3 linked regions of the Allochromatium vinosum DSM 180 genome follow. The protein of the gene in region 3 binds, or shares a complex with, the protein of the main gene of each other region. Links are inferred from orthologs where the notes say so. Each region holds a gene or a part of one and is shown on either strand. Other genes may lie near its edges. The genes, in order: sdhC, sdhA and ALVIN_RS08190.

Region 1 (2,962 bases), 330 kb from region 3 along the record:
AGATGGTCGAGCTTGAGCATCACATAGTCGCCGTTCTCACCGCAGCCGCGTCCTTCCTTGACCTCGGTGACGATGGCGCGCGAGACCACGTCGCGGCTGGCCAGATCCTTGGCGCGCGGCGCATAGCGCTCCATGAAGCGTTCGCCATGCTTGTTGACGAGATAGCCGCCCTCGCCGCGCGTGCCCTCGGTGATGAGCATGCCCTTGCCGGCGATGCCGGTCGGATGGAACTGGAAGAACTCCATGTCCATCAGCGGGATGCCGGCACGCAGGGCCATGGCGCAGCCGTCGCCGGTGTTGATGTGGGCGTTGGACGTGGTGCGGAACACCTGACCACAGCCCCCGGTCGCCAGCAGTGTGGCCTTGGATTCGATCAGCAGCGGCTCGCCGGTCTCGATCTCCAGCACCAGGGCGCCGCAGATGATGCCCTCGGCGTCGCGCACCAGATCGATGGCGAAGAACTCGTCGAAGAAGTGCGTGCGGGCGCGGATGTTCTGCTGATAGAGCGTATGCAGGATGGCGTGTCCGGTGCGATCCGCCGCCGCACAGGTGCGCGCGGCCTGATCGCCGCCGAAGTTCTGGCTCTGGCCGCCGAAGGGGCGCTGATAGATCTTGCCGTTGTCCAGGCGCGAGAAGGGCACGCCCGCGTGCTCCAGCTCATAGACGGTCGGAATGGCCTCGCGGCACATGAACTCGATGGCGTCCTGGTCGCCCAGATAGTCCGAACCCTTGACGGTGTCGAACATGTGCCAGTGCCAGGAGTCGGGCAGCACGTTGGCGAGCGCCGCGTTCACGCCGCCCTGTGCGGCCACGGTGTGCGAGCGGGTCGGAAACACCTTGGAGACGACGGCCACGCGCAGATCCGCGCCGGCCAGTTGCAGCGCCGCATTCAGGCCCGCGCCGCCGGCGCCGATGATGAGGGCGTCGAAATGACGTGTTGGAAGACTCATACGGAACTCAACCCCCGATGCCGGCAGTGATGATCGCCTTCACGAACCAGAGTCCGGAGGCGACGATGATGAAGACGAACCAGGTCATGAGACCCACGCGCAGATTGGTGAGACGCACATAATCGATCAGCACGTCGCGGATGCCGACCCAGGCATGGGCGAGCACCAGCGGCACGCCGAGCATCAGCGCCATGGCGACCAGCGGATGCGCCACCCAGGCCACCAGTTCGGCGTGGTCGGCGGGGGCGTCGAAGATGAATTTGAGCAGCAGATAGCCCGCGAGAAAGGACAGATAAATGGCCGTGGTGCGCTGCAACAGCCAGGCCATGAGTCCGGATGCTTGACGACTCATGCGTTCAGTCTCCCAGCAGGAACGACAGGATGATGGACAGCACCAGCAGCACAGGCGCCGCATAGAGCGTGAGACGGGCGGTTTCGCGCGCCATCGCACGATCGAGGCCGACGCCGTAGTCCAGGAAGAGATGACGGATCCCGGCGACCAGATGATGGAACAGCGCCCAGAGCAGTCCGAGCAGAACCAGCTTGATCAGCCAGGTATCCAGAACGGCGGCGGTCGCCGCGAAGCCTTCGGGGCTGGACAGAGCCTGATGGAACAGGATGGCGACGATCGGGATCGTGAGCACCATCAGTACACCACTGACGCGGTGGAGAATGGAGACGATACCTGACAGCGGCAGCTTGATCCGCAACAGGTCGAGAAACACGGGTCTGGGAGTAGTCATCTTGGAAGGGATCCAGTCTTTTGTGCGGCGCAACAGAATATCGATTTGTCACCCGGTCCGGCAACTGCTATCACATTCGCAGCATGGCACGGGCGGCCCGGAGCATCGGCGTCGGCAGTCGCTGCTTGAGCCACATCAGCGCCGGATAGGGCAGGAAGCGTACCAGCGCGCGCGGATGGACGGCACGCAGCAGTCCGGAGACGCGGTTGGCCTTGGACGACATCAGGAGGCGCACCGGGGGCGCGCTGTTGACCAGACTGCCCTGACGCCAGCGGGTGATGGCCCCTCGTCGGGTGCCCGGACTCAGATGATAGGTCAGGGCCTCGCCGAGACTCAGGGCCGGGGCGAAGGGCAGCAGGCGTCCGGTCGGGTCGGGCGAATAGGGGAAGTCGCCGATCTCGCGTGCGAGCAGTACGCTCGGGCGCTCGACCAGGAATTCCAGACGGCTGAAGTAATGAGGCATGAGGGCCATGATCTCAGCCGGCGTGAGCCATCGGCTGAGACTGTCGCTGAAGGCGTGGATGCCGGCGCGAAATGCGCTCAGACCCCATTCCCGGATCTCGGCGCCCTCGGCGTTGAGGATGGGGTGATGGACGCCGGCGCGCGCTTCGTAGCCCAGAGTGCTGCCGTGATCGGCCGCCGTGAAGCATTCGACGATCTCGCGCAGGGCGGTCGGATCGCGCCAGAACTGGCCGGGCTGGAAGGCGAAGGCCGTCTTGCGGTTGCTCGCGGCGCCGGCGCGTGCCTGGCCCATCAGGCCCCAGTAGAGGCCGTGCAGGCTGACCCGGTTAGGCTCATCGCCGTTCAGGATGGCGTGCAGCGAATCCTGGATGGTCCCGCTCCAGCCGACATCGACCAGACAGACCGGATCGCTTGTGGTCAGCCCTTCCTGATCCAGATAGTCCAGCAGACGGGCGCGCTCCAGCGCGGCCTGTTCGAGGACGAGCGCCTTGAGTTCGGGGTTCGAGACGAACAGCGTGCGCAGACGCCGCCGGGTGCGGTCATCGAGCGGTGTATCGGGTGATCCAGTCAGGCCCGTGGCCGCCTGGAGCCGTTCAATCAGGGTCTCGGGCCGGGCGCTCAGACGATGGGCGATGTCGATGAGCGACATCTCGCGGTGCGAGACCAGGATCCAGTCGACCAGTGCCTCGTAATCCTGATCGACACAGCGATGACAGGCCAGACGCGAGACGTGCAGATAGCGCGTCTCCAGATCCGCCGGCCCGAGCCGACGGGCGATGTCGAGCAGCACCTGTCCGTCGCGGGCGA
Region 2 (3,124 bases), 330 kb from region 3 along the record:
AGAGTTGGGCGAATTCTGGTTCCACTGTGCGATGACCCCGCTGTTGGTGTGTCCGATGTTCGATTATGTTATTCGGCCCGACGCTGCGAGTGACTTTAGCAAATCCAGTGCGAATCGCCGGGCGCATTGGGCTATGATCAAGCCGAGTCAGGCGCCGACCCCGCGCGCCGGGTTCATGAGTTCCAATCCAGACTGGGTGTCACATGTTAAGAGACTGGTCCGACGTCTACTCGATCGGCATCGCCGAGATCGACGAGCAACACCGCGGCTTCTTCGAAGCGGCTCACCGTTTGTACGAGGACATCCTCGATCGCGAGGGTCGCAACGCTGTCGTCGAGGCGATCACCTTCATGCGCGACTATGCCAATCGGCACTTCGAAACCGAAGAAGCCTTCATGCGCGAGCACGACTATCCCGGACTCAAGGATCACCTGCGCCAGCATGCGGCCTTCTTCCGTCGCCTCGACGAGCTGGAGAACGATCTCATGATCTTCGGTCCCAGCCAGGATCTCGCCGACCGTGCGCTCGACATCACCCAGGATTGGCTCATCGATCATATCGCCGATGAGGACATGCTGTATTCGCTGCATGTCAAAACGGGAGACGCTCGGGTGACGATCTGAGGCTCCCGCTCCGACACAAAGCGAGTTCATGCGCGTCCGGTGGACAAGCATAGCGCAGTCCAGCCGGATTGTTTCAATCGAAATGGATCCTTGATACGGGCGGCGATTGATTTGGCCGCCCGGGCGGGGTATGGCCTGACGGCCCTTCGTCAGTACACCCGTTCCTTCGGGGGGAAGGACTCGACGGTCAGCGGCTTGGTACGCACCGGCTTGTAGTCCATGCGGTCGCCGTCCTGATAATAGAGACTGTGCTTGAGCCAGACCTGATCGTCGCGTTCGGGATAGTCGGGGCGTGAGTGCGCGCCACGACTCTCCTGACGATGCAGGGCGGAGACGGCGATCGACAGACCCACATCGACCATGTTCTCCAGCTCCAGCGCCTCGATGCGCGCGGTGTTGAAGACCTTGGAGTGATCGGTCAAACGCACCTCGGGCAGCCGGTCGCGCAGCGCGCGCAGACGCTCGACGCCTTCGGACATGATCTCCTCGGTGCGGAAGACGCCGGCATGGTCTTCCATGCACTTTCGGAACTCGGCGCGCAGTTCCTGCACCGTGGCCCCCTCACCCTTCTGCTCCCAGCGCGTCAGCCGCGCCATCGCCTGATCCAGGCTCGCCGAATCGGCGGCGCGCTGGTAGGGGTTCTCGCGCACGAAGTCGATGATGTCCTTGCCCGCCAGACGCCCGAACACCAGGATGTCCAGCAGCGAGTTGCCGCCGAGACGGTTGGCGCCGTGTACAGAGGCACAGGCGCATTCGCCCGCCGCGTAGAGTCCGACCACGACCTCCTCGGAACCCGTGCCCGCCGGCATGGCCACGCGCCCGAAGCGGTCGGTCGGGATGCCGCCCATCGCATAGTGCGCGGTCGGGAACACCGGGATGGGTTCGACGACCGGATCGCAACCGGCGAAAATCTTGCTCGACTCGCGGATGCCCGGCAGCCGCTTGGCGATGACCGACTCGCCGAGATGGTCGAGCTTGAGCATCACATAGTCGCCGTTCTCACCGCAGCCGCGTCCTTCCTTGACCTCGGTGACGATGGCGCGCGAGACCACGTCGCGGCTGGCCAGATCCTTGGCGCGCGGCGCATAGCGCTCCATGAAGCGTTCGCCATGCTTGTTGACGAGATAGCCGCCCTCGCCGCGCGTGCCCTCGGTGATGAGCATGCCCTTGCCGGCGATGCCGGTCGGATGGAACTGGAAGAACTCCATGTCCATCAGCGGGATGCCGGCACGCAGGGCCATGGCGCAGCCGTCGCCGGTGTTGATGTGGGCGTTGGACGTGGTGCGGAACACCTGACCACAGCCCCCGGTCGCCAGCAGTGTGGCCTTGGATTCGATCAGCAGCGGCTCGCCGGTCTCGATCTCCAGCACCAGGGCGCCGCAGATGATGCCCTCGGCGTCGCGCACCAGATCGATGGCGAAGAACTCGTCGAAGAAGTGCGTGCGGGCGCGGATGTTCTGCTGATAGAGCGTATGCAGGATGGCGTGTCCGGTGCGATCCGCCGCCGCACAGGTGCGCGCGGCCTGATCGCCGCCGAAGTTCTGGCTCTGGCCGCCGAAGGGGCGCTGATAGATCTTGCCGTTGTCCAGGCGCGAGAAGGGCACGCCCGCGTGCTCCAGCTCATAGACGGTCGGAATGGCCTCGCGGCACATGAACTCGATGGCGTCCTGGTCGCCCAGATAGTCCGAACCCTTGACGGTGTCGAACATGTGCCAGTGCCAGGAGTCGGGCAGCACGTTGGCGAGCGCCGCGTTCACGCCGCCCTGTGCGGCCACGGTGTGCGAGCGGGTCGGAAACACCTTGGAGACGACGGCCACGCGCAGATCCGCGCCGGCCAGTTGCAGCGCCGCATTCAGGCCCGCGCCGCCGGCGCCGATGATGAGGGCGTCGAAATGACGTGTTGGAAGACTCATACGGAACTCAACCCCCGATGCCGGCAGTGATGATCGCCTTCACGAACCAGAGTCCGGAGGCGACGATGATGAAGACGAACCAGGTCATGAGACCCACGCGCAGATTGGTGAGACGCACATAATCGATCAGCACGTCGCGGATGCCGACCCAGGCATGGGCGAGCACCAGCGGCACGCCGAGCATCAGCGCCATGGCGACCAGCGGATGCGCCACCCAGGCCACCAGTTCGGCGTGGTCGGCGGGGGCGTCGAAGATGAATTTGAGCAGCAGATAGCCCGCGAGAAAGGACAGATAAATGGCCGTGGTGCGCTGCAACAGCCAGGCCATGAGTCCGGATGCTTGACGACTCATGCGTTCAGTCTCCCAGCAGGAACGACAGGATGATGGACAGCACCAGCAGCACAGGCGCCGCATAGAGCGTGAGACGGGCGGTTTCGCGCGCCATCGCACGATCGAGGCCGACGCCGTAGTCCAGGAAGAGATGACGGATCCCGGCGACCAGATGATGGAACAGCGCCCAGAGCAGTCCGAGCAGAACCAGCTTGATCAGCCAGGTATCCAGAACGGCGGCGGTCGCCGCGAAGCCT
Region 3 (2,929 bases):
TCGGCACGCCGCTGCAACGCTATTTCCAGAAATTCGAGACGGCGCAGGAGGCGCTCGACGGCATCATCAAGGATCTGGAGTCCGGCAAGCAGATGCTGCATCGGGACAACCTGACCCTGAGCGACGATCAGCAGTCACTGCGCGACAGCCTGGATCAGTTGCGCCGCCAGATCGGGCTGGGCCGGATCATCGACCGGCGTCTGGAAGACAAGGCGCTGGAGCTGCCCCAGGACGATCCCAAGCGCCGTTTTCTCGATGAGGAACTGCTGTTTCCGCTACGCCAGCGCATCCTGGATCTGCAACAGCAGCTGGCGGTCAGTCAGCAGGGCATCATGGCTCTGGAAGTGGTCATCCGGAACAACCGCGAGCTGATGCGCGGCGTGGATCGGGCCATCAATGTCACGGTCTCGGCCCTGAATGTCGCGGTCACGGTGGCGCTGGCGCTGGCCAATCAGCGTCTGGTGCTGGATCGGGTGGAAGCCCTGAACACCACGACTTCGAATCTGATCGCCGGCACCGCCAAGGCGCTGCGCACCCAGGGCGTGGAGATCCAGAATCGCGCCGCATCCACGGTGCTCGACATGAAACAGTTGGAGCAGGCGTTCACGGACGTGATCGGTGCCATCGATGAGGTCTCGCGTTACCGGCGCGAGGCGCTGCCCCAGCTCGATGCCCAGATCGACCGTCTTGAAGTGCTGGCGAATCAGGGCGATGCCGCCATCCAGCGCATGGACAAGGGCGATGCCGCCCAAGTGGGTCGGGCGATCACTCAGTAGGATCGGGGGCCGTGCGGTTAACCAGGAGATCCGGCTGTTTTATTGCGGCGCACAAAACAGGTAGGATGCACAGGTTAGCGCGAATCGTCCGAAGCCTCTGGATCGCCGCGTATTCGCCCAGTCTCCAACAGCCAACCGTCTCGGGTATCGACGATGAGAATCAGCGTATATCGCTACAATCCGGACACCGACCCGCGTCCCCGGATGCAGGACTACGAGGTCAAGACCTTCCAGGGCATGATGTTGCGTGATGCACTGCTGGAAGTGAAGAAGCAAGACGAGTCCTTCAGCTTTCGTCACTCCTGCGGCGAGGGTGTCTGCGGGTCGGACGCGGTCAACGCCAATGGTCGCAACGTGCTGGCCTGTGTCACGCCGATCACTGAGCTGAAGACGCCGATCGCGGTGCGTCCGTTGCCGGGGCGTCCGGTCATCCGCGATCTGGTCGTCGACATGACCCAGTTCTACGAACAGTATCGCGCGGTCAAGCCCTATCTGGTGCGCAAGGATCCGCTGCCCGAGCAGGAGATCCCGCAGAGTCCGGCTGATCGCGACAAGCTCGACGGACTCTATGAGTGCATCCTCTGCGGCTGCTGTTCCACCGCCTGTCCGTCGTTCTGGTGGAATCCCGACAAGTTCCATGGGCCGGCGGCACTGTTGCAGTCCTGGCGCTTCCTGGCCGACAGCCGCGATCAGGCGACCGAAGAGCGGCTCGATGCGCTGGAAGGACCGTACAAGCTGTTCCGCTGCCACAGCATCATGAACTGCGTCGAGGTCTGTCCCAAGGGACTCAATCCGACCCGCGCCATCGGGCACATCAAGGAGCTGATGCTCGAAAAGGGGCTATAAGTGGTTGACCCGAGCGAATCACGGCCGCTTCCCACCGATGACGCACGGGAGCTGCAACGTCTGCGCTGGCAGTGTCGGCGCGGGATGCTGGAGCTGGATCATCTGCTCGCGCGCTTTCTCGATCTCGGCTATGCCGAGTTGTCCGAGAGCGAGCGGCAGGATTTCCTGGCGCTACTCGGCGAACCGGATCCGCATCTGAGCGACTGGTTCATGGAGCGTTCCGAGCCGCCCGAACCGCGTCAGCGTGCACTCGTTGCACGGATCCTCGCGGTCGTGAGCGAGTCGCCACGCGCAGTCTAGTCCATGGATACGCATCGAGCGTATCCGCCACTCGTACTGTTCCCGCGTGTTTCGCGCCGGCTCGTGTTCCTGGCCGTTGCAACACCGATGCTGGCGCTGGCTGTGATCCTGGCGCTACCGCTCGGCTGGCTGACTCTGCCGCTGATCTCGGCCGTATTGCTGGGCGCCCTGCTGACGCTGTTGGGTGATGTGCTCGGGCGTGCGCCTTGGTCGATCCGGTGCGCAATCTGGCACCCGGATGGATTCTGGACGCTGAGGCTCGTCTCCGGACGCGAGATCGAAGCCCGGCTCTCGCCCGCGACCTTCGTCAGTACGCTGGGCGTGGCGCTCGTGTTCATCGTCGAGGGTTCCTGGTGGCGGCGACGCACGCTGGCGCTGCCCCCGGACTCGCTCGATCCCGAGACGCTGCGCCGTCTGCGCCAACGTTTGCGACTCGCCGGCGAGCGTGTTGAGATAGCCTGAAGGTCGAGTAACAGCGGATTTCATTCGGACTGAACGGAGCACACAAGACATGCGAGTTCTAGTGACCGGCGGGGCCGGCTACATCGGCAGCCACACATGCCTGGAGCTGCTGCAGGCGGGTATCCATGTCGTAGTAATCGACAATCTCTGCAACAGCCGGGAGGAGTCCCTGCGCCGTGTCGGCGAGATCACGGGGCAGGCTGTGGGCTTCTTCGAGGTCGATCTGCGCGATCGTGAAGCCCTCGGCGAGATCTTCAGCCAGGGCCGGTTCGATGCCGTGATCCATTTCGCCGGACTCAAGGCGGTGGGTGAGTCGGTGGCGCAGCCATTGGAGTATTACGACAACAACGTCCAGGGCACCCTGACGCTCTGTCAGGTGATGGCCGAAGCCGGGGTGCGCAACCTCGTCTTCAGCTCATCGGCGACCGTCTATGGCGATCCGACGAGCGTGCCGATCCGTGAGGATTTCCCCGTCGGGGCGACCAATCCCTATGGGCGCTCGAAGCTGTTCATCGAGGAGATCCTGCACGATCTGCATGTCTCCG

What was found.
Region 1: the proteins of ALVIN_RS08190 (region 3) and sdhC are in contact, whole or in part, in a solved structure (PDB 1NEK), measured with the Escherichia coli proteins. The link is inferred for Allochromatium vinosum DSM 180 from one-to-one orthologs.
Region 2: the proteins of ALVIN_RS08190 (region 3) and sdhA are in contact, whole or in part, in a solved structure (PDB 1NEK), measured with the Escherichia coli proteins. The link is inferred for Allochromatium vinosum DSM 180 from one-to-one orthologs.

What each region holds. Positions count from the first base shown.
Region 1 is NC_013851.1:2,245,943-2,248,904, forward strand. Bases 1-2,808 are described here. They hold sdhC (succinate dehydrogenase, cytochrome b556 subunit), read right to left. Parts: upstream 1,694-2,808; coding sequence 1,307-1,693; downstream 1-1,306. Other genes in these bases: sdhA (succinate dehydrogenase flavoprotein subunit), read right to left, coding at 1-950; sdhD (succinate dehydrogenase, hydrophobic membrane anchor protein), read right to left, coding at 958-1,302; ALVIN_RS09765 (HAD family hydrolase), read right to left, coding at 1,764-2,808. Outside these bases: more of ALVIN_RS09765, read right to left, coding at 2,809-2,962. UniProt on the Escherichia coli protein: Membrane-anchoring subunit of succinate dehydrogenase (SDH).
Region 2 is NC_013851.1:2,244,357-2,247,480, forward strand. What follows is about bases 155-3,124. They hold sdhA (succinate dehydrogenase flavoprotein subunit), read right to left. Parts: upstream 2,537-3,124; coding sequence 773-2,536; downstream 155-772. Other genes in these bases: ALVIN_RS09745 (bacteriohemerythrin), read left to right, coding at 204-623; sdhD (succinate dehydrogenase, hydrophobic membrane anchor protein), read right to left, coding at 2,544-2,888; sdhC (succinate dehydrogenase, cytochrome b556 subunit), read right to left, coding at 2,893-3,124. In the rest of the region: ALVIN_RS17110 (helix-turn-helix domain-containing protein), read right to left, coding at 1-25. UniProt on the Escherichia coli protein: Two distinct, membrane-bound, FAD-containing enzymes are responsible for the catalysis of fumarate and succinate interconversion; the fumarate reductase is used in anaerobic growth, and the succinate dehydrogenase is used in aerobic growth.
Region 3 is NC_013851.1:1,914,107-1,917,035, reverse strand. Bases 1-2,775 are described here. They hold ALVIN_RS08190 (succinate dehydrogenase iron-sulfur subunit), read left to right. Parts: upstream 1-929; coding sequence 930-1,622; downstream 1,623-2,775. Other genes in these bases: galE (UDP-glucose 4-epimerase GalE), read left to right, coding at 2,434-2,775; ALVIN_RS08180 (protein YgfX), read left to right, coding at 1,926-2,384; ALVIN_RS08185 (FAD assembly factor SdhE), read left to right, coding at 1,623-1,922; ALVIN_RS08195 (toxic anion resistance protein), read left to right, coding at 1-776. In the rest of the region: more of galE, read left to right, coding at 2,776-2,929. UniProt on the Escherichia coli protein: Two distinct, membrane-bound, FAD-containing enzymes are responsible for the catalysis of fumarate and succinate interconversion; the fumarate reductase is used in anaerobic growth, and the succinate dehydrogenase is used in aerobic growth.